4 regions of the Alteromonas sp. AMM-1 genome follow, and region 1 is predicted to be linked to each of the others. Evidence: predicted binding sites of a transcription regulator. Region 1 holds the regulator's gene; each other region holds the start of a gene.
What was found. The regulator sigma-54, encoded in region 1, starts transcription at its own class of promoters, with help from an activator protein. The targets are predictions, from matches to a motif close to GTTGGCACGNNNNTNGNNT.
Positions count from the first base shown of each region.

Region 2: the regulator sigma-54 is predicted to act here: its motif matches at 2,879-2,897, upstream of ACLR2L_RS13880 (DUF1328 domain-containing protein).
Region 3: the regulator sigma-54 is predicted to act here: its motif matches at 3,248-3,266, upstream of ACLR2L_RS09225 (DUF3192 domain-containing protein).
Region 4: the regulator sigma-54 is predicted to act here: its motif matches at 2,538-2,556, upstream of ACLR2L_RS17225 (formate/nitrite transporter family protein).

Region 1 covers NZ_JBLBUE010000006.1:46,445-52,372, forward strand. Annotated here, with positions in the region: gene ACLR2L_RS02600 (pyridoxal phosphate-dependent aminotransferase) at 1-708, opposite strand, end outside; gene ACLR2L_RS02605 (HPr family phosphocarrier protein) at 961-1,233, opposite strand; gene rapZ (RNase adapter RapZ) at 1,233-2,078, opposite strand; gene ptsN (PTS IIA-like nitrogen regulatory protein PtsN) at 2,109-2,558, opposite strand; gene hpf (ribosome hibernation promoting factor) at 2,571-2,858, opposite strand; gene ACLR2L_RS02625 (RNA polymerase factor sigma-54) at 2,883-4,361, opposite strand; gene lptB (LPS export ABC transporter ATP-binding protein) at 4,430-5,155, opposite strand; gene lptA (lipopolysaccharide transport periplasmic protein LptA) at 5,155-5,742, opposite strand; gene lptC (LPS export ABC transporter periplasmic protein LptC) at 5,711-5,928, opposite strand, start outside.
Region 2 covers NZ_JBLBUE010000096.1:1,482-7,409, reverse strand. Annotated here, with positions in the region: gene ACLR2L_RS13895 (response regulator) at 1-1,297, shown strand, start outside; gene ACLR2L_RS13890 (CC0125/CC1285 family lipoprotein) at 1,454-2,020, shown strand; gene yfbR (5'-deoxynucleotidase) at 2,058-2,702, opposite strand; gene ACLR2L_RS13880 (DUF1328 domain-containing protein) at 2,936-3,112, shown strand; gene ACLR2L_RS13875 (hypothetical protein) at 3,140-3,340, shown strand; gene ACLR2L_RS13870 (endonuclease/exonuclease/phosphatase family protein) at 3,414-4,538, opposite strand; gene ACLR2L_RS13865 (hypothetical protein) at 4,703-5,146, opposite strand; partial or broken gene ACLR2L_RS13860 (efflux RND transporter permease subunit) at 5,136-5,928, opposite strand, start outside.
Region 3 covers NZ_JBLBUE010000040.1:16,939-22,866, forward strand. Annotated here, with positions in the region: gene ACLR2L_RS09205 (GGDEF domain-containing protein) at 1-1,259, opposite strand, end outside; gene queF (NADPH-dependent 7-cyano-7-deazaguanine reductase QueF) at 1,297-2,145, opposite strand; gene syd (SecY-interacting protein) at 2,285-2,824, shown strand; gene ACLR2L_RS09220 (hypothetical protein) at 2,849-3,139, opposite strand; gene ACLR2L_RS09225 (DUF3192 domain-containing protein) at 3,318-3,680, shown strand; gene ACLR2L_RS09230 (GNAT family N-acetyltransferase) at 3,924-4,562, shown strand; gene ACLR2L_RS09235 (NYN domain-containing protein) at 5,213-5,686, opposite strand.
Region 4 covers NZ_JBLBUE010000165.1:13-5,940, reverse strand. Annotated here, with positions in the region: gene ACLR2L_RS17230 (protein kinase domain-containing protein) at 1-1,500, opposite strand, end outside; gene ACLR2L_RS17225 (formate/nitrite transporter family protein) at 1,506-2,369, opposite strand; gene ACLR2L_RS17220 (nitrate- and nitrite sensing domain-containing protein) at 2,807-4,132, shown strand; gene ACLR2L_RS17215 (hypothetical protein) at 4,257-5,606, shown strand.

The DNA.
Region 1 (5,928 bases):
AACGTTTGATGGATAGGCATCCGACATTTCGATGTAGGCTTCGTCAATAAACACCTGGGCTTTTTGCGAAACCCGCTTGGCAAACGCAGTGAGTTTTGCTGGGTCAAGCGCGCGACCGGTTGGGTTGTTAGGGTTACAAATATACACCGCAGTGGTGTCATCGGTTACCGCAGCTTCAATGGCATCTAAATCGAAGTCCATGTTAGCGTCGAGCGGCACGTAAGTGACGTCGGCACCCATAAACTCGGCGCCACGGGGAATGCCTTCGTAGGTCGCTACAGACGTAACCAGCTTATTGCCGTTTTTAGTGATCCAATCGGCGTAGCCAAACAGGATAGGTGATGAGCCGTTGGTTACTACAATCTGATCTTCCGATACGCCTTCCTGGGCGGCAATTTTTTTCACCAGCACATCCACGGTGGCATCTGCATAACGACAGAGGTTAAACAGTTCGCCCTGCATGGCTTTTACCGCTTTGGCAGAAGGACCAAACGCGTTTTCATTTGAAGAAAGACGGATTAATCCATCGTTTAAATTTGGTGTTGCCGACGGGAAGTGATCGGTTTTCATTCCCGCTGCACTTAGTTCTTTCACACTCGAATCCACACACGCTGACAACGCAGCGGCACCCGCACCAATTCCGACAGTTTTTAGCCATTTGCGGCGTGAGGAATCAACAGGTGGTAAGTTTTGCATTTCACGTTTCATAGGCTGCTCTGTTCAGGGTTATAAAGTATACGGAATATCCAGATTAATTATTAATCACAGGCAATGCAATACCCCTATATAAATCAATCAGATGAAATAGGCAGTTCAGAGCAGAGATCAGGATAAACTTACAAAAAATGCGGATAAGTTGCAGTTTAATGGTTGGGCCATTAAAAAATGTTGTGCAAAATGGAGGGAATTTGAGGGTTATGTCCGGTATTCACAGGTGAACACCGGACAGGTGACGGGGTATTATTCGTCTTCGTTGAAGCGTCCAACGATGAGTGACTCTACAGCATCCATCGCTTCTGCAGCCTGGTCGCCCTCACAAATAATATCCACCTGTTCACCCTGGTGGCTTTCAAGCATCATCAGGCCTAATACGCTGTTGGCGTTACATTCGTTATCGCCCTTTTTCACAATAATAGTGGCTGTAAACTGATTCGCTAATTGTACTAATTGCGTAGCAGCACGTGCATGTAAGCCAAGTTTGTTTACTATGGTCAGTGTTTTTTCAATACGCATTATCGGTTGAGCTCGCGGTGGCGGATTTGTACATCCGGGTGTTTATCACTAAAGAGTTTGGCTAACGTTTGCGCCACAAATACCGAGCGGTGTTGCCCGCCGGTGCAGCCTATAGCAATAGTTACATAGCTGCGGTTATTGCGTTCGAGGTGCGGCAACCAGGTGGTCAGCAAATTCTGAATTTGCCAGATAAACTTGGTAACGATGGGTTGTGATCCAAGAAATGCTTCTACCGGAGAGTCTAAACCGGTTAAATGTTTCAAATCCGGCTCCCAGTGTGGGTTGGGTAAAAAGCGCGCGTCGAACACGTAATCGGCGTCTTTAGGGATGCCGTGTTTAAAGCCGAAAGACTCAAACACCAACACTAAACGGGAACTCTTTTTGCCCAGGATCCGTTCGCGGATCAGTTCAGCCAGCTGGTGGATTGACAGATTGTCGGTGTCGATATACAAATCTGCGCGTTCGGTAACCGGGGCGAGCAGTTCGCGCTCTGCCTGGATGGATTCGGCCAGTGATTTGTTAAGCTTTGCCAGTGGATGCAAACGACGTGTTTCGCTGAATCGCTTAACCAGGATATCGTCGCTGGCATCAATATACACGATGGTCATTGTCCAGGACGAGGGCAAATAATCCAGAATTTCAACCAATTCATCCGGGTCTTTTGGCAGGTTACGCACATCAATACTTACCGCAACCTGATCGTATTCATCTACTACAGTGTGAGTAAGCGTGGGCAGCAAATTTACCGGAATGTTGTCAACACAGTAATAACCCAGGTCTTCCAGTGCGCGTAACGCAACAGATTTACCTGAGCCAGAGCGCCCGCTGATAATGATGAGTTTCATGTGTAGCCCAGTTCCTTGTTAGCCGGTTGTTCAACCATCACAGAGAGCAGCAATAACCTCTTCTTTGGTTTCGGCTCCACGAATGGCTTTGATAATATCTTTCTGACTGAGTTTACCTGCGATAGTTGCCAAAGTCTGCAAGTGGCCTTGAGTTTGATTTTCCGGCACTAATATCGCAAAGAAAATATCGACGGGCTTATCGTCAATGGCGTCAAAGTCAATAGCGGGCGTAGTCGTCACCACCACGGCGGTCACTTTGGATAAATCTGCCAGCCTGCCGTGCGGCAGTGCAATACCATTGCCAATACCAGTACTGCCTACTTTCTCCCTGGCCATCAATGCACTGAGCACTGTTTCCTTGTCGATTTCGGGACTCGTCTGAGCGGCGATATCACTGATAATTTCAAGAATTCGTTTCTTGCTATTGCACTGAACCGCACACTCGGTGCGGTCCAGGCTCACTAACGCTTGTATATTCATAAGGTTGGTGACTTAATGTTTTTTGAGCTTTTCCTTGTGCTTGATAACCTGTCTATCCAGTTTGTCTACCATGCTATCAATCGCCGCGTACATATCGGAATCTTCAGACGAAGCAAACACTTCAGCACCGCTTAAGTGCACTGTAGCTTCCGCTTTTTGACTCAGTTTTTCAACATTCAGGATCACATGCACATTGGATATGTGATCGAAGTGTCGCTCCAGTTTAGTAAATTTTGTCTCAACATAATTACGCAAAGAATCGGTAATCTCAACGTGATGACCTGAAAGATTAATTTGCATAGTTCGTCTTCCTTATATTTCAGCCTAAATGAGGCTCTTGCGTTGGTTAGACGGTGGAATCGAAAGCGATTCCCGGTATTTTGCTATTGTCCGCCGGGCAACCATAATGCCTTGATCAGCCAACAATTGAGCAATCTTGCTATCGCTGAGCGGTTTACTGGGCTTTTCTGCGGCAACCAGTTTCTTAATTAACGCACGAATTGCTGTAGACGAACATTCGCCGCCAGACTCAGTGGCAACATGGCTGGAGAAGAAGTACTTCAACTCAAAAATACCACGCGGTGTGTGCATGTACTTTTGTGTTGTCACGCGCGAAATGGTGGACTCGTGCATATCTACCATTTCTGCCACGTCATTCAGTACCATGGGCTTCATCATTTCCGGCCCGTGTTCAAAAAAGCCAAGTTGCTGTTGCACAATACAGTTTGCCACTTTCATCAGCGTTTCGTTACGCGATTCCAGGCTCTTAATGAACCATTTGGCTTCCTGCATATGTGAACGGATAAACTGTGAATCTGAGCTGTTACGCGCTTGGCGACTCATGGCCGCGTACTGCTGGTTAACGCTCAGTTTCGGTAAACTATCCGGATTGAGTTCTACCATCCATCGACCATTGCGCTTGGTCACCGACACATCCGGGATCACGTATTCAGGCTCTTTGGTAATAAGAGCACTGCCAGGACGGGGGTTAAGTGTTTGCAACAAACGCATGGCTTCACGCAAATCGTCCTCTTTTAGACGCGATTTACGCATAAGGGTTCGATAATCTTTACTGCCAAGTAAGTCGGCGTATTCGTCGATCAGCATTTTTGCTTCGTTCAGCCAGGGCGTATCTTCGGCAAATTGCTTTAACTGAACCAGAAGGCACTCCTGTGGCGTCCGTGAACCAGAACCAATCGGGTCGAACATTTGAATGCGTTTCAGTACGCATTCCACTTCGTCCATTTCTATGGGCTCATCCACATCGTCTTCAGAATTTACGCTTTGAAGAATGTCGTCCAGGCTAACCGTTAAATATCCTGATTCGTCAATTGAGTCGATGATAGCGATAGCTATAGCCCGGTCTACATCGCTGAATGGGGTTAAACGCATCTGCCAAAGCAAATGGTCCTGAATGTTGTCGGTGGTTTCACCCTGAAAAATTTGTTCGTCGTCGTTAGATGACGGGCCCGGTGCAGGGGCCGAGCCTGCTGAGTAGTATTCGTCCCAGGTGCTGTCGATGGGAAGTTCATCGGGTAATTCGTTCTTCTCCAGCGCTTCGTTGGTATCCATACTGTCGCTGCTGGTACTGGGTTGCGCCTCGTTGTCGGCATCCAGGTTGTTTCTTTCAAAGTGGTCGGTATCGCTACTTTCGTCTATTTCCAGCAGTGGATTAGCGTCTAGTGCTTCCTGAATTTCCTGCTGTAAATCCAGCGTAGAAAGTTGCAGCAGCTTAATAGCCTGCTGTAACTGCGGCGTCATGGTAAGTTGTTGACTAAATTTGAGTTGTAAAGATGGTTTCATCTACTTCTTTTCTTAACGCCCTGTTATTGGATGGGGTATTGCATCAAGCTTTTTCATATTTACCTTAACTATAGCCTGAATTGCTCACCAAGGTATACATCCTTCACTTTTTGATTACTTAAAACCTCTTCTGCGGTGCCCTGGGCTATCAGTTCACCCTGGCTCACTATGTATGCTTTCTCGCACACATCAAGGGTTTCCCGCACGTTGTGGTCGGTAATTAATATACCGATATCCCTATCCCGCAAATGCTGAATGATCTTCTTTATATCATTAACCGAAATTGGGTCAACACCTGCAAAGGGTTCGTCCAGCAAAATAAATTTGGGATTGGCCGCCAGAGCCCGGGCAATCTCTACCCGACGGCGCTCACCACCCGATAAACTCATGCCTGTACTATTGCGTATATGGTTGATATTAAATTCATCAAGCAGGGCATCGGCTTCATTCTGGCGTTCATCTGCACTTAAATCTTTACGCGTTTGCAGAATAGCCATGATGTTGTCGAATACGCTGAGTTTGCGAAAAATAGACGCTTCCTGCGGCAAATAGCCAATGCCATGGCGCGCGCGTTCATGCATGGGCTGGCGGGTTAGATCCATGTCGCCAATGCGTATGTCGCCTTTGTCCAGTGGCACCAATCCAACGATCATGTAAAACGTAGTGGTTTTACCTGCGCCATTAGGGCCGAGTAAACCTACAATCTGGCCGCTTGACACTTCAACACTAACGTCCCGTACCACCTGGCGGGATTTATAGGATTTTGCCAGGTGTTTCGCTGTGAGTACTGCCATTAGCGCTGGTCTTCCTTAGCATCGGTATCAGGTGTGGGATTCTTGGGCTTTTTGTCCTGCTTATCTTGCTTTTCCTGCTTTAATGCATCAATAGTTTGGGTGCTGAATACCGTGGTAACACGGCCAGTGCCACTGCCATCGCCTTTGGCGATCAGTTGCTCTTTTTCCATGTTGTACACAATAGAGTCACCTTTCACCACAGAGCTGTTTTGCAGTAGTTCTGCTTTGCCGGTTAGCGAGATCGTGCGGCTACCTACTTCGTAGCGAATTTCAAATGCCTTGGCTTCCACTGTGCGACCATCATCCAGCTTTTGGCGGTAAATAGCAGGCTTGCCCGTGGCAGAAAACACTTCTTTACCTTTGCCTTCAGTGGCTTCTACTTCTACCCGGTCGGCCAGAATATTCAGGCTGCCTTGTACAATTTGTACGTTGTCGATAAACACCGACTTTTTATTTTTACCGTCTAAGAATTGTGATTCAGCTTTTAGCTCTATCGGCTTTTTAAAGTCCGATTGTTCTGCATAAGCAGTGGTTGCTAACACAGCTAGTGCAGCACTAGTTAGCAGGCTGATAAGTGGTTTGTACATGTTGATTTAACTCATAAGTTTTATTCAGCAAATCGGCCGTTAATCCATTGCTTTGAATAGTAAATTCAGGTCCGGAAATCACAACGTGAGCTTCTGATACCATCGACTGTTTGTCCAGATCTATTTCCAGATAATCGGTTTCAACCCGTTGTACAAAGTCGTCCGGGTTTTTACTCACAATCACCA
Region 2 (5,928 bases), on a different contig from region 1:
GGCCAGCTTTTTATCTGATCTCTACAGCCTGATGGTAATGCAAGCCAGTGAGAAAGGATTGGTATTAACCGTTGTGGCCGACAGTAACATTCCGGAAGAAATCAGCACCGACGCCACCCGGCTTCGTCAGGTGCTGATTAATCTGGTTAACAATGCGATTAAGTTTACTCCGAATGGTCAGGTAACCATTAGGATTAAGGCAAGTGCGCCCCAAAAATTACTGATATTCTGCGTAGAAGATACCGGTATTGGCATGCCCGAAGACAAGCTGGATAAAATATTTCAACCCTTTGAGCAAATTGAAGATCTGATGCAAGCCAATCATGGAGGAGCCGGTTTGGGACTTGCCATCACCCGGGAGTTAGTCCACCGTCTGGGCGGCGAAATCTGCGTAGAGTCTCAGCCAGGTAAAGGCAGTCAGTTTCATTTTACCATCCCACTACAATGTGATGATGTGAGCCATTGGGTAACTTTGGATTTAGAAGCGCCACAGCGCGCTACACCAGTAAGTATTCGCAAAGATCTGTACGGCAATGTGCTTATTGTTGATGACCTGCGCGATATCAGACGTCTAACCGGCAGCCTGGTGGGAACCACTCAGGCTAGTGTTCAATATGCCAAAAACGGGCTGGAGGCACTGGAAAAAATACAGGAAAGCCAAACTGCAAATACCCCTTTTGACCTGGTATTGATGGATATCCATATGCCGGTAATGAATGGCATAGACTGCTTAAAAGCACTGCGCAGCGAAGGCATATTTACACCGGTAGTGGCCGTAACGGCAGCCAGCAGAAAAGGCCTGCGGGAATCCTTACTGGAACAAGGTTTTGATAATGTGATTGCCAAGCCAATTGACCGACAAGCCCTGAGTGATGTGCTGATTCGATACCTGCATGAATCACCCCTTGTATCCAGCCTACCCCAACAGCCTGCCAGCGCGTCAGTGATGGTGGTAGAAGACGATGAAGATGTTGCCGATCTAATGGTAATACTACTTACAGCCCTTGGATACCAAACCACTGCTGCTAATAGTGCCAGACAAGCCAGACAATTAATAACAGACTCTCCAAACGCGTACGACCACGTTATGGTTGACTTGCATTTACCCGATGCCAACGGATACGAACTCATCCAGTCGTTAATGCGCATATCCGACTCATTAACGTTTACTATTGTAAGTGGTACGGAAACGAATCCTGAAGCACTTAAAGGTTTACCCATTATACAAACGCTGCTGAAGCCGGTGAGCCGTGAAGATTTAGCCCAAATAACGATCCCCATTCGACAACGCCACTGAATTGTAAAAATTTCACCCATTGTGAAATTCACGCTTCAGATATCGTGCAGTTAAAGCTTAACATTATGTATTTTATAGCAATTTTATAAGGCACAGTGTTTGCTTTCCATCTTGTAAACCAGTACCCATCCCGGGTAACAAGAAAAGGAAGCCATTATGGATATTACTGTGTTACACCGCATGTTTACGTCCACTTGCATTACTCGCGTGGTGTTTGTAGCCATGCTGACGCTTTGTATGTTGTCGGGTTGTGCGAATCTTTCACCAACGCCATTCCAGCCGTCCGGCCCTTCGCAACCCTTTGGATACAGCACGCATCAGTTGAATGAATCGACATTTCGCATTGCCTATGCAGCAAATGAACATACAGCATTTGATCAAATTGAGGCTTACGCCCACAAACGCGCGTCGGCACTGGCAAAAGAGCAAGGTTTTTCGTGGTACAGAATTGTATCGAGTACCACTGACAGCTTGCCAGAAGAACAGGCAAACGCACCTGTGCCTCCGGCAGATTTCTCTGTTGTTGAACGGGATGTTAACGGAAAACTGCCGGAATCACCTTGTGTAAAAGATGATTGTGAAATTGCCCAAACCCGCGCTCAGCCTGCTGTTAATAACAGCCAAAACGACACTGAGCAGTTGCCCACCCGGTTTTACACGCTGGTGATACAAGGCGGCATTGGTCAGACTGCCCCGGCCTCGGCTGTGTGGGTTGCAGAATAACGCTTTATGTTGTTGGCGCGATCGTTATTTAAGCATGCTAGCCTTTTAAGTTCGCCTGGTTAGCGTGCTCTACCCAATTCAAATCTTTGGTTTGCTCGTCTAACGTGCCTTTGGCATCTTCCAAAAAGATCTTACAGAAGTAGTCAACACACGGATACATATCCCGGTATTTTTTAAGCTGTACTTCCATTTCTTCCATTGCATTGGAAAATTCGTGATTGGATTTCGCCAGCTCGTAGTCACACTTTAAATACGCACACAACACATCAGCTGCTTTCGCCAGGCGAACATGCACATCATTCTTGTCTTGCACAATTAAGGGTTCGTAAGTGGCCTGAAGCGGCTCAGGCAAGGTCTTAATGAGCATCTGCTCAAAGCGCCGCTCCAGCTTTTTAATGGCTTGTGTGGTTTCCGGATCGTGATATTTAACCGGACTCGGGATATCACTCATACCAGCGATTTCGCTGCCTTCGTGAAAAATAGCCATGGCAGCGACACGGTCAGGTTCAATGGCTTCGTTAAATATCTCTTTTGCTATCACGCCCAGCATATGAGCGATCACCGATGCTTCATAAATATGGGTAGAGAGCATTTCAGATTGAAACTGAGCCATTAGTGGCCAGCGTTTAACGTTACGTGCACGCTGCATAAGTCCAATAAAGGCTGAGTGGCTGTTTGCCATTGTATTCTCCTGATTCTGGTGGATTGGGCGATCTTAACGACTATTCAACAAAATGTCTGCCGCAATCCGGATTTACACTCTGTAAAAAATGCACAGCTGCCTGTAACCATGGCTATACCTGCTGTTCTCACCCAACCACAAATCAACAAAAACCCAACATAATCAATGCTATACGTTATGGCACACAACTCGCATTAGCTAATGTGTCTTTACTGATAAATAAAGGAGACATCATGTTAGGTTGGGCTATTGTATTTTTTATTATTGCTATTGTTGCTGCAGTATTTGGATTTGGTGGCATCGCCGGTGCCGCAACGGGCATTGCGCAGTTCCTGTTTTTCCTGTTTGTCGTACTGCTGGTTATCTCGCTAATTGCAGGCGCTTTACGTGGTAAAGCACCGCGAGTTTAACCCCATTAACATCACAAGGAGATGACTATGAAAACGTTAAAACTATTGGATGTACTTAAAATGACAGTGATCGCGGCATTTGCATGTAGTGTAATTGCTTGTGGTGATGGCGCTGCAGAAGATGCAGGTGAAAAGATCGATGAAGTCGTTACCGATACTGGTAATGCCATCGAAGATGCTTGTGAAGACGTTAAGGAAGGCGTTGACGCGAAAGACAAAGATTGTTAATCACGTGTCTTCGAAAGAGCCCATATCCCGGTGGATATGGGCTTTTTTTATGGCTGGGGTAATCAAATAAGCATTAGTTCAGGATCACATCGACCCACACCAGACGATGATCCGAACTCGCCTCTCGGTTCTCCACTAACCGATACAGTGGATCAGATTGCACTGGCCAAAACACACCGCTTTGTTTAACCGATATGTTGTATCGCGACGGCAGTACATAGTCTGCTCGAGCTCCCCACTCTGCGGTGTATCGCGCGCAATAAGCGTCGTTGCAATGCGCCTTGCCACCGTCACTTTCAGGCACTACATCGCCATTGACTGCTGGGTGTTGCAATAGTTGTTCAATCACACCTGGACGGTATTTGTCTCCTGCATCCGCGGCATTAAAATCACCTACGAGTACAAACCGGGAATCGAGCGATAAACCGCCTCTATTACCCTGGTCATCATAAATATACCCAGATGTGTCACTCGACAAATAATCTGCCATCAATCGAATTTCGTCGTGATTGCGCTTACCATTTCGGTCTTCTGGTCCGTCAAAGTTAGGCGGCGTAGGATGCATTGCCAGAACGTGAAGCCACTTTCCTTCTACGTTCACCGGAATATCCCAGTGCGATTTTGAACTAAGCCGCATACCCTGCCAGGCCGCTTCGTCATACCAACTGTCAGTAGTGCCCGGATAAACAGGTTGTTGCGCATTGGGCATATCCTGCCACAGGAACATCTGAAACGTTCTCACCGATTCAAAATCTATGGGATATTTTGACAGCAGTACCATGCCATACTGCCCCGGATAAATACCATAGCCATAGGCGTCGCCGCCAGTACCTGTAGCCTCGCCATCGCGATCTAAATCAAACGGGCTGGGTTCACCGGTATTCACTGGTGCAGTATATACATAATCATAGTGTTGCGGTGTCTGCCCCTGCTGGCTTACAGCCAAAAAGTGATTAATAAACCGCTGCGCTGCCGATGGGTCTGCGCCAGTCGAAAAATCAAATTCATTGAGTAACAAAATATCAGGCGCAACCCGCTGAATAATTTCAGCAATATTTCGAATTTGTGGTTGTTCAGGATCATTTAACAGTGTTAATAACGTGGTAGCTGATGGGACGATGTCCTGAGCGCGATAATTATTTGCTTCCATACTCACGTTAAACGTGGCAATTCGAATGGTTGGTGTGTCAGGTGTCATAGGGGTGGTGTTTGCGGGTGCCACTTGCTCTGAACACCCAAACACCAAACTAAGCAGCAAAATACCTGTAAGCCGGTGTTTAAAAGAAAAATGGTGGGTCATGTAACTGAGCCTGATAGGGGGTAAATGTTGGCCTCAGTGTACCCCAACAGACCTTGCGAATGCTACGCTCCGCTTGCCCGACTCCAGCGCAGGAATAGTCCCAATGCCATCAACAGTAAACTGGCTGCCACCACCACGGCGACCGGATAGAACAGATTACCAGCCAAATCTAACTGACTGTATTTAATAATCATAATCAATCCTTCCAGCACCAATGCAATAATCACCACACTCACAAAACGCGTTACCGTGCGCCGGATGGCATCAAACAAATCATCTTCTTCGCTAAAACGGTATTCCTTGTAGATGCCGATTGCCAGTTCATAGGTTGCCAGTGCTATAAACAGATCGTTGATTGATTTAATCACCGCCGAGACAAAATCGATATCGGCGTTAAATCCCTCAATAAAATGTACGCCTGCCAGTCCAATCATGGTGGCGGAAATTAACATGAACAGACCCGCGAAAAAGGTAGCTGACAGCTCTTTAACCCATTTATTTTGCATGATGTGCGCCCTCCTGAATGTTCGCGTTAATATTCTGGTTGTGTTTACCAGGCAGCAAATTTAGCAAGGCAGGCAGCAACGTCATGTCGGCCAACAATGCCAATAACATGGCGATTGCAGTCAGTAATCCAAAATACACACTGGGCAAAAAATCTGACCATGCGAATAACGAAAAACCGATCGCAATTAGTGACGTTGTGATAAGAATAGCCATGCCGCTATCACTAAACGCATTGCGAGTAGCCGCTTCGGTACCTTGCGCTGCTGATGCCCGATAGCTGTGAACAAAGTGAAGAGTGTCATCCACTGCAATCCCCATGGTGATTGCGGCAATGGTGATTGTCATGATATCCAGCGGGATGCCCAGCCATCCAATAATGCCCAGAATTGCCAGTGTGGTTAATACATTGGGTACCAGGGCAATCAATGCGAATTTAACGGAGCGGAAAATCACCAGAAACACCAGACCAAGCGCCACGTAAACCAATCCCAGCGTGGTTATTTGCGAATCAAATAACCTGGCCAGAATATCCTGATACAACACAAACAACCCCGTAAGCTGATAGTGTTGTTCAGACAAAGATACGGCCTGCATATCCTGGCGTAATTGCGTCATGAACTGCTCGCGATCAAGGCCTTCGGTAGTGTCCTTAATTCTAACTGCCATACGAAGCTGCTGTGCGTCTTCCGAAAAGTACGCCCCCACCAGTTGATTGACTACTTTTTTGTCGAGCAGGTAGTAAATCGCCGACAGCTCGTATTCAGTTAGCGGCTTATTGTTG
Region 3 (5,928 bases), on a different contig from region 1:
TCGCCGCCCCAGCGGGCCAGAAATTCATTGGCGTGAAGCCTGCTTTTCAGGTATCGGGCAATTGCTTGCAGGGTTTTATCGCCGGCGGCGTGCCCATATTGGTCGTTGATGCGCTTAAAATGATCTACATCGATTACGGCAATACTCATGGGTTGCTTGAGTTGCTGACACTTTTGCCATTCCTTACCGGCGCGGTCATTATAAGCCATGCGATTGGGCACTTTGGTTAACGGGTCGGTGTACATGTTTACCCGCTGTTCAACCAGTTTTTTGCGGTACGAGTCTGTTTGCTTTTGTAATGAAGACAACTGTTGCTGCATCGACACTAACAGCGTCATCAGACCTTCCTGTTCAACCCTATCGGCTTCTTCTCCTGCCGATAACGAATTTGCAAGCTGACCAAGGTAGTGCTGGGCCTGCTCTTTCAGCTGATCGATATTTTGTTCGTTCTCTAAAGCGTCTTCCATATCTTCCAGTACGGAGCGCAGCGATTTCTGACGAACCTGGCGTGCTTCAAAGCTTTCAACACTTTTACTGATACTTGAAGTGACGTCACCATTGATGTTGCCCAGCGCATTGTTTAAACGGTGAATAATCTTACCTGCGGTGCTGGCTTCGGTAACGGTTTCCTGCACCATGATGCGGATTAACAACAAACAACTGCTGAGTAATTCTTGTTCGGTTAACTCTTCATCAATGCGGTCACGCAGTGAAGCAATTAAGGCATCATCGGGATTAATTCGCGAGTAGGTTTGCAACAGGTGCGATAGTTCCTCAATCAAATCTTGTTTTAGTTGAACTGTTTTGCTGTTTGCCCCACCGTTATTGGCAGCACCCGGTTTCGCAGCACTTAATAGTCCAGCCTGATAACACTTAATGAGTTTTTCGTAGAGTGGCAGGAGCTGACCGACTGAGCTGACAGGTTTGCTCAGCGAAGTGGCCACGCCCAGTGCTTTTTTGGTCAGTTCAGCGTCTTCAATGTGACGCTGAAATTCCTTAATGTCATTGTCCAGCTGGCGCAGCCACTGCTGTGTCAGGTTTTTAAGGTTGGTAGGTTCAAGCATAAACAATTGATTAATTTTGTTTATGCTCACTTTTGCCAGCGTGAAATCTACGTTGCCACTCAAATGGCCCCGGAGCTTGCCAAGCTCTGCATCAATATCAGGAGACAGGCCTTCGTAAAAATTTGTCAGTCTTACAATGAAACCGGCTAACTGCTCGTTACTGGCTTTGAGCGATTGCAACTGCTTTGCGTCCATTTTTGTTCTGTCCTGTTATTAGCGCTGCCAAGGCAGATTACTGCCGGGCCTGACGACTATTTTCTATTTCACTAGTGTAGTTGCTTCGCAGAGGATTGATATCTAATCCGCCACGCCTTGTGTATCGCGCATAGACAGCTAATTTCAATGGCTTACAGAACGCCATTAAATCACAGTAAATCCTTTCAATACACTGTTCGTGAAATTCATTGTGCTGGCGAAACGAAATCAGATAAGCCAGTAAGCCTTCATGATTAATTTTGGGTCCCTGGTACTTAATTTGAATGCTGGCCCAGTCTGGCTGACTGGTAATGAGACAATTTGATTTAAGAAGGTGACTGACCAATGTTTCTTCTGCTTGTTGAGTTTCATCGCAGGTTAGCAGAGATGGCATTGGTGAATAATGAGCTACATCAATATCCAGATCGTCAATGCAGGTTCCTGTGAGGTTGTTAACCGGCATGGCATCAAATTGGTCCGGACCCAACAGCATAACGGTTACAGGCGCATTTGCACATTCGCTTAAATCGTTTTGCAAACAGGCTAATACTTCATCGCGTGAGTCAAATCGGGTTTGGTTAAAACTGTTCAGATACAGCTTGAATGACTTGGACTCAATTAAATTATCAGACGTAACGGGTACACGACATTGCAAAATGGCTACCTGCGGTTTTCCTTTGCTGTTTAACCACGATAATTCGTAACCATTCCAAATGTCGACACCTTCGAAAGGCAAAGGGTGAGAAACACCAATCTGGTCCCGGCTAAGGGAGCGGGGAACGCTTTGTAGCAACCCAGGAGTGTAATTCTCAATATAATCAACACTTTGACCTAAAGTAAGATGAGTGGGAAGCGACAATTCTGTTTTTTTTGTGTGTTCAGTCATGCAACCGGTCTGGCTCCATTTCGAGGTTCAACGGGCAGATTGTTTGCACATCCTGAATAATATCAAGAGGTGCACAGATCTATAATCTACCGGACAAATTTATTACTATGCTGGCAATTATAGCGAAAATGGAGCGGCAATGGAGCAAATCGTTCAACAATCATTGCATAACTTAGTGCAAAGATTACAGGCTGACACCAATACAAACGAGCAGCGATTCAAAATTGAATACGATCCAGACTGGCCATCACCTTGCTACCAGGAAGCTGCTCAGGCTGGAATGGCGGTTAACTGGCAGCCGGTAGTAATGGATCTTCCGCTGAATTTCGCCAATATTGAAAGTGCGTTGAACATCTCCCTGAATGAGCAGTTTTGTCAGTTCTTCACTACCAACTGGAGTTTTAATCTGCTTGCGCAGGCCAGTGATGGTGAGTGTGAACTTTTACAAGTGTGTAATGCTGATGACTTTGAGCGTTTACAGCAAAATTTGATTGGCCATTTAATGATGAAGCAACGATTGAAACAACCGCTTACTTTGTTTTTTGGTCTAACGGATGAAGATGATTTTATTCTCTCTGTAGACAATACCACCGGCGAGGTGGTGCTTGAGCAAGTCGGTAGGCTGCCGGTGCGCAAGCTGGCACCGGATTTGGCCACTTTTTTGGATGGGCTCAGTTAATCAACGCTTGTTGGGAAACTAAACTCAGATGTTGTCGAGCTTGGCAAGCCGGCTTTCCATTACACCGATGGCCTGCTCCAACTGGGCGACCCGGGCTTCCAGCTCTTTAATCCTTTGCTGATCTGTCAGGGTTTTAGGCTTATTGGCTTCCAGTTGCTGGTGCTGATTAAAGCGCTTAATTACTTCAATGGCTTCCAACACACTTACCCTAAAAGGGGCTTTGCCGCGGAGTAAGCCTACGCTGGGAGACTGTCCAGCTTCTGCCAGGCTGATACATATAGCAAACAGGCTTTCAAATTTCTCTTTATCGTTCATAAAAATTACAATTGTGGTCAGAAAAGCTAAATAATTGCCTATTTTGCCTAAAAGTTACATTCAGGCCAAGTGTATTTTTTAAAAATTGTTTTAAATCAACAGTTTATTTTTGGCCCTAATCTTGATTGTATTGGCATAACAACGAAACCTATTCAAATTAGCAAGACAAGGACTAAACATGAAAAAAATATTGTTGTGCACGGCACTGGCGGCTCCACTTTTACTCTCTGGTTGCGTTATTTCAGTAGGGGATGACGACGGTAGAAATTACAACTCGTCCTGGGAGCAGCGGGAATACAATAATCGCAAACACATTTCAAAACTGGAACTCGATGCACACTATGAAGATGTGACCCGCAGTATGGGCGTTGCAGATTTTAACGAGTTACTTCGTCAGGATGGTCATACTTATCGCGTGCTTTACTACAGAACGCAGCGTGCGGCTGATGATGGTATCACTACCAAAGACGAGTGCACGCCGTTGGTATTTGAAGATAACCGATTAATTGGCTGGGGCGAAGAGGCATTACGCAAACTGTAATGAAATCCAGAGACTACCAGTTTAAAGTGTAACATTCTGATTTTAAATAATTAAATAGGCGCTCAAATGAGCGCCTTTTTGCTTTTTCAAAGAAATACGGTTTGGTAGCACAAAAAATTAACAAAAAATTTACCTTTGTGAGGATTTTCAGATAAAGTGAGTATTACTGTGTATTTTCGGCTGTGAGTCGTATTCAGTTTTTAGACGTATAAAAACAACAGCGTTAAACCGGGAGATTGAAATATGGTTCAAGCAGATACCTCACCGCAGCTTGATAATGTCAGAGCGGCTTATCTGTCGGCAGAAGATCTTAAAGTTGCTGCGTCAATTATTTACAATGCCTATCACGACGATCCCATCTTTCTGGAAATCTTCCAGTCTGAGCGTGAGGGATATGAATCACGGTTGCGCTCGGCGATCCGCGAGGAGCTAACGGCGTTTTGGGAAGCTGATCAGCCCATCATTGGATTGTTTGATGAAGGGCGATTACTGGCAGTGGCTTGTCTTACCGGACCTGACAATTCCATTGGCGCTGGTCGGTATTGGCACTGGCGTTTGAAGATGTTACTGACAGCCGGATACTACGGTACCCGTCAGATGCTGGAAAAAGAAGAAAAGATTCGCAGTGCGATGCCAGCTCAAAAGTACCACTTGCTCAGTTTTATTGCGGTGCATCCCGATCATCAGTCACATGGTCTGGGCCATTTACTGATGCGTGCAATAGACAGTGTGTTATTGGAACATCGCGATTCTGAAGGCGTTGGCGTATTTGTTACCGTGCCTAAATACGAGTCCTTTTTTGCTGATGGGTTTTATCAAAAAGTTGCCCAGGTCGAAATTACCACTAAGTTCGGCCATGTGATGTTTCGACCTCGTCCATAACCCTGTTTTGGGTATTCGTTGACAGTCTGTCCCGGCATCGCATGATGCCATTAGCCGAAAGATTAAGATTGTGTCTCACAGCTTTGTACGAAATATCTTACAAAGTTGTGAGACATTGTTCCTTTGTGAGCGTAGGTTTGGCTCACTAAAATTTATAAATACATGAAAGTATTAGTTAAATTTTTATACTACTTTTGTAGTAGGCAATAAATTATTTATTTGTGACAGAACGGTAATAGTAATCTATTCCCAACAGGGTAATATGAGCTTGTCACATGGAAACACGACGAGTCAGGATGACACAAGGACGACCATAGGACTGTTCAGGGATGAGCATAATGAAACAGGCAGTTTCATTTAGGGACAGTAAGGACCGGCCAGGCGGCCAAATAAGGACAACCTCGGGATGAGGAATACTGCACGCAGGATGTGTAGTGAATCAGGGAGTAAAGGAAAGGGATCTGCACAGGATTTGCAGCTCACGCAGGATGTGGTGAGAAAAGATGGAAAGGGGCGTATAAGGATTTTAATCGGGACGATTTAAGTCGCAATGGATCGCTGAGAAGGAAACTCAAAATTCACAGAAAAACGGTGGCCACGGCCACCGTTTTTTTATTTATTCTTTCCGGACAATACCAATTCGGATCCCATTACAACAGTAAGTCAGTATCTATTGGCGTAAACTGAGTGGCGGCCTTTATTAATGAACCGGCACTAAGGGCTTCAACGCCGTATACATGAAATTGCTTTCCCTTATCTCTGGTAATTTTATCTGCAAGCAAGTCAAAGTCACCATCGCCGGAAACCAATATGATTTGATCTGCCTGGTCTGCGTAGTCCAGAACATCAATAGTAATACCCACATCCCAATCTGCTTTAGCTGAACCATCTGCCCGTTGGATAAAGGGTTTGAGTTTTACGTTAAATCCAATCGCCCGCAAAATATTCTGGAATTCTGTTTGTTTGTTGTCACCACGGTGTGTTGCGTACGCAAAGGCCGCAATTACATTTCGACCTTGGGTAACTTTACGCCAAAAAGCATTGTAGTCGAAGTTGCGACGATAGTGTTGACGGGTGGTGTAATAGACATTTTGTACGTCAACAAAGATGGCGATATTCTGCATGGCATCTCGCACCTGTTTATGAGTGTGCTGCGAGTCTACAAGGATGTTCATACCCTTACCAGATATACTGGCAGAGCGAACTTCTTATAAACAGTAAAAATCTGTGGAGAGTTACGGTAGTTGGTGGTCGCGATTTTCTGTCTGCAAAGTCCTATTTTGTCCCTCTTCTTGTACGACATTTCTTACAGTGTTGTAAGCTTGTTCTAATTAGACTAAAGGTTAACACCTACGCAATTTTCTAT
Region 4 (5,928 bases), on a different contig from region 1:
CCAGACAGGCACCAACACATCCCTTTGAAGCAAACGCTGATAACGCAGTTTGTGTAATGCACTGTAACTGGTTGTTTTGGCGACCGATGTGCCATAGGGATGACCGCCGGATAACGCGTAATAAAGCACACAGGCAAGCGCGTACTGGTCAGCCTGTTCATTGGCCCACAGGCCCACAAAATATTCAGGTGCACTGTATAGTAAATCACCGGGGATAATAAGTTGATTTGGGTCGTCTAAAAACTGATGACCATCAATACTAGCGCTGCCAAAGTCAATTAATACCAGCCTGCCGGTGTGGGTTAACAGTATATTCTCCGGCCTGATATCCTGATGTAGAATGCCTTTTCGATGCAATGCAGTAAGCGCAGTTACTAATTGAGCGGCCCACTCTCGGACTTGCTTCACTGTTGCCTGACCCTTGTCTAGCAAGTGCTGGCGCAGGGTTTGCCCGTCAAGAAATTCAGTTAGGGTGTAAAACGTACTTCGGTACTCATCTGACTCGACGGTTTTCATTACATGGGGATTGTTTACCCTACGCGCTACCCACTCCTCTTTGGCCATGTCGTCCAGAAAGCCAGCATTGTTACTTTGCGTAGTTGACGGCACTTTAAACACCGCCCGCTTTAGCGTGGTTTCATGCTGTGCAATGAACACATCGCTGCGATCAGAACGACTCAGGCAGGTTAACAATTGCCAGTTGTCGATAGTGGCACCGATGTCCAGATGCGGATTTCTGGGCAGAATGCCATGTTCGTCGTACGGGGAAATAACACCGGTTGCTGTACTGGCTACCACCAGTAATTGAATAGTCAGGTTGTCCGAACTACCGGCAACCAATGCGTTCTCTACCACCTGTTCACAGTACTCGGTAAGCTGATCGTGGTTTTCCGGCATACCGTTAAACAGGGTTGCAGCGTTCACGTAGTCTGCAACCCCATCGGTCATCAACGCAAATTTGTCGCCGGGTTCAATATCGATGAGTTGAATATCCACGTCGAGTGCCGGCTTTATGCCCAGTGCATTGGCAAGGTACTGCTGACCACTCTCTGATACGCCCGTGTGCGCCTGGGTTAACTGTGTTACGTTATCACCGCGACAATGCAATATTGTACTGTCACCACAGTGAATAACGGTTGCACTGTTGTGCTGCAGGATCACACCAGAAAACGTACACACATAACCCCTGTCCGGATTCCCCTGATAGGGGCTATGAGCACTTTTTATGTATAAGGCGGTGTTGATGGTTTCCAACACTTTTCGCGCTGCTCTGGCTGATGACCAGTTTTCGCTGGTCAGCAGGTAATCGCGATTAAAATGTGTAACAGCCAGTTCACTGGCGTATTGACTAACCTGGCTGCTACTGATCCCATCCGCTATGCTTGCCACCACACCCCGCCGCCCTAAAACGGCACAATCAGGCACTGTCATTGCCTGACAGTCCTGATTGATTGGCTTGATGCCGCTACTGGAGCATGCGCCCCAGCGAACAGTTAACACAAACGTTATACCTTATCGTTAACCTTGGCTGCTGGAACAGCTTTAGGCGCACCGCCACCCGCAAGAGTGCGTTTAGGTGCCGTTTTGTAGTGGGTTGAGTACAGGGTCAGACCGGTAAATGCCAAACCACCCACCAGGTTACCCAGTGCAGTTGGAATTTCATTCCAGATGAAGTAATCCATGATGGAGAAGTCACCACCCATGATCAAACCAAACGGGAACAGGAACATGTTCACAACCGAGTGTTCAAAGCCCATAAAGAAGAACAACATGATAGGCATCCACATAGCCAGCACCTTGCCGCTCACGTTAGTTGAAATCATTGCGCCAACAACGCCCAGCGATACCATCCAGTTACACAGCATGCCGCGAATAAAGATAGTGATCCAGCCTGCTACGCCATATTCTGCATAACCCAGTGTACGCGCTTCACCAATACCCGCTACTTTTGTGGCAATAGCACCGCCGTCGGTGTTGTAGCCCATGGTAAAAATGAATGACATCATGAATGCCACGGTTAATGCGCCAGCAAAGTTACCCACAAACACCAGCCCCCAGTTGCGCAATATTTGCGGCCAGGTTACGCCGGGGCGTTTGGCAAGCCAGGCTAAAGGTGCCAGTACGAACACACCGGTTAACAGGTCGAAGCCCATTAAGTAGAGCATACAAAAGCCCACCGGGAACAAGATAGCACCAATCAGGAATACGCCGGTTTGTACAGCAATGGTTACTGCAAATACGGCTGCAAGTGCCAGAATGGCTCCTGCCATATAAGCCCGAATTAAAGTATCACGGGTAGACATGTAAATCTTAGATTCACCCGCGTCGACCATCTTGGTCACAAACTCCGAAGGAAGTAGATACGCCATAATCAATCACCTTACTGTTATTAAAGAGTGCACAGCGTTCACTGCTACGTTCGCTGCCGTTTTTCACGCACAAAAAAGCGCCCGCACCACTCCCGTTGAGGAGCAGTCGCGGACGCCTTTGTCCAATCTCGTGCTGTTGGCAAATCCCTAAGACTTGCACACTTCACGTACCAAGTTTCTTGCCAACTTGGTTAAGATTAAAAATTAACCATAAAAATCAGCCAGATAAATCTTTTAGAAAGAGACAAGTGAATACCCAAACCTCAATTCAAATGCGCCAAAATGGCGCAAATTCACCAAAATAGTGCCTCGTTTAACTATGTATTCGCACAATTAATAGTGATATTCGAGCTATGCACCGGAAAATTGCCTATAAACCCACCAATTTAATCTGTTTTTCAATGAATTATGCAAGGAACACTAAACAGGAATGGCTTTTGCTTCAGTTTTTTATCAACACGCTATTTGAGATCGCCATGGGAAAACACAGCGAAATTACCAAGCGCTTTTTGCTGGCAGCCAAGTACCAGGAAATTCAGGCACTTCACCATTTATCGTCGAACTGTCGTACCGTGGAAGCAATTAAAGACATGATCCACCAGTTGCAACGGGAACGTGGGATGTCGAATGTGTTTCTGGGTTCCAAAGGGGATCGCTTTTCAGCCCAACGCGAACAACAAATTCAGAGCAGTCAGGAATGCGAACAGGATTTGCGAAGCCTGCTTAAATCACTCTACCTTGGCAATCACGATAACGGTCAGTCGATGCGTTTGCTCAGCAGCATCACGTTTGCGTTGCAGGGCATGGATCACTTGCCAAATTTACGTGAAAAAGTATCGGCTTTACAGGTAAATACCCTTGAGTCGACAAACGCTTACTGCCGTCTGATTGCCGGATTACTTGACGTTATTTTTGAAGCCGCCGATGTGGCCAGCGATCCGGAAATGACCCGTCTGCTGGTTGCCTTGTTCAACTTTATGCAAGGTAAGGAATACGCTGGACAGGAACGCGCCTGGGGCGCAATTGGCTTCTCCGAAAGCCAGTTTGACAGTACGTTATGCGACAGGATCCACACTCTTACTGAGTCCCAGCAGCAGTGCTTTGAAACCTTTTCCAATTTCGCTGATACCGAAGAACAAGCGATGTGGAACGCGCTTGCCACAGGCGAAGTGTCGGGCAATATTCAGCGGCTGCGGGAAATGATTTGTTCACTGGCAAAAGGCGGTGGCTGTTCGTCGGAACTCAGTGAAGTATGGTACGACATTGCAACACAGCGTATCGATGCCATGCAGCTCATTGAAGAACACCTGACTACGCGACTTAACCAGCAAGCTGAGCTAAGAATTAAGCAGGCTGAGGATGAATTGCGTAATCACGAACTACTGGTTGCGTCGTTAAACAATACGCCTGCACACGCTGGTTCTCCGTTTACCATGTTGTTTGATAGTTCGGTTAAAGGCTTGCGCGGCGCTGAGATAAGAGAAGACGATCTGGTTGAATCCGCTACCCTGTCAGCGCACAAATCCTTTTACGAGCTGATTCGTGGGCAGTCTCAGCGCATTGAAGAAATGGCCGGTCAGCTAGCCGCAGCCAAACAAGCCCTCAACGAACAAAAAGTGATCGATCGAGCTAAATTACTGCTTATGCAACAAGGTAAAATATCCGAACAACAGGCTTACAGAAAACTGCAAACATCCGCAATGGAACAAAATATTCGGATAGCTGAACTCGCGCAACGGGTTGTTCAGCGGGCAGCGAAATAATTGTTGCCTGATGTTGATTAACGTTAAGTTTCACATGTTATACAAAATTCAATAACTATTCGCTTACGTTTCGTTCTTGTGGTTTTCTCGTGTGGTTTTATAACTTCAACAAGCGAGAAATAGGATGCTGCGTAAGCACGTAACACCATTATTGATAGGCGCCGTACTGTGTGTTGCCCTCGCCCCTGACAGGGTATTAGCACAAATAGGCGATACCTTTGCGTCTGAACGCAAAGTCATTACCGATCCCGTGACGGGTGTAAACATCGCCTTTCTGACCAGTCAGCCCGCCGGCGATTCCAAAATATACCCTACTCACCCCCAATGGACTGCCGATGGCAACTGGCTGGTATTTCGCAGTAATCGCGTACCGGGCGAAGCCATGGCCGTTAACGAACAGGATGGTACGCTAGTTCAGGTAAGTGAAGGTGGCTATTTCGGCATGTTGGTGAATGCGCAGCGTTCCAATAAATTATACCTGATGCGCGATGCCAGTTTTGCTGCCGATGCGCAACCGCGTTACGGTAACAGCGAAAACGACAAGCAAATCGTCGAGGTGAATACCGGTGCGCTGCTTACCGATGTCATGGCAAAACGTGTTAAGCCTGCAAGCCATTATCAGCGTGTAGTGGGTATTGTACCTGGCAGTATGGGCGCGGGTGGCGATATGGCACTGGACGCTGCTGAAGATATTATCTATTTTCGAATTGGTCGCGAAGAAGCAGCACGGTACCTGCCTAAGGGCACCAAACCCGAAAGCAACTTTGGCCCCCGAAACATGGGCGCAGGCCCAACGGGCATCGCCAGTATGGATCTGACAACAGGCAAAATTGCCATGGTAGTCGCGCTGCCTTTTCAACTTGGACATATCCAAACCAATCCCTGGGTATCCCGGGAACTGATATTTTGCTGGGAAACCGGTGGTAAGTCACCGCAACGCATGTGGACCATGAAAGTGGGAGGTGAAGTAAAACCCCTGTATCCCGAAGCGGATTATGAATGGGTAACCCATGAAGCGGTTATCACCCGCGATGAGGTCGCTTTCGCCATTATGGGTCATCGCGATGTTGGCACCCATGATGATTGGGGCCCTTCTGCGAGCCGCCTTAAACCCACCGGGCTGGGGATAGTGAATTTGCGCACCAATGAAATGCGTATAGCCGGCCAAACCCGCAGTGGCAGTGGTCTGTGGCATGTACATGGTTCTCCCGACGGGCGCTGGGCAGTGGGCGATGATTTTGAGCGAAGCTTATATCTAATCGACCGCACTACCGATGAGATGATACTACTCAGCGCAGGGCACAAAACCACAGCCAAAGATCATACGCACCCCACATTTAGCCGGGATGGCACTAAAATTCAGATCCAGTCGGCCATGCTATCTGATGACGATCGCAGTTTAAATATTGCCGTAATCTATATCCCAGAAAGCTTGCTAAACAAAGACTATAGCCAGGTTAAAAGGCTGGACTAAATAACTCGAGGCCGAATTCACGGCTTCGCTACCCGCTTCGTTCACAGCCCTGTGTAAAATAATGACAGGGCTTCGCAATTGCGCTTTACCCGCTTAAATCCCCTGCTCGTCTCAACGCTTTTTTAACCCTGATTATTGGCATAGTAACTGCTGCCACTGTGGTTATTTGAGCCTGAACCCGTGATCAGGTGTTTCATTGCGCAAAGAGAGTGCAGATGTTGACACATTCCTCCCCAAAGTTGGTCTTTGCCCCATTCAGGGTCTCTGTTTTTCTATCCGTCATACTCTTATGCACTTGTCCGTCGGCCTTGTCCGATTCACC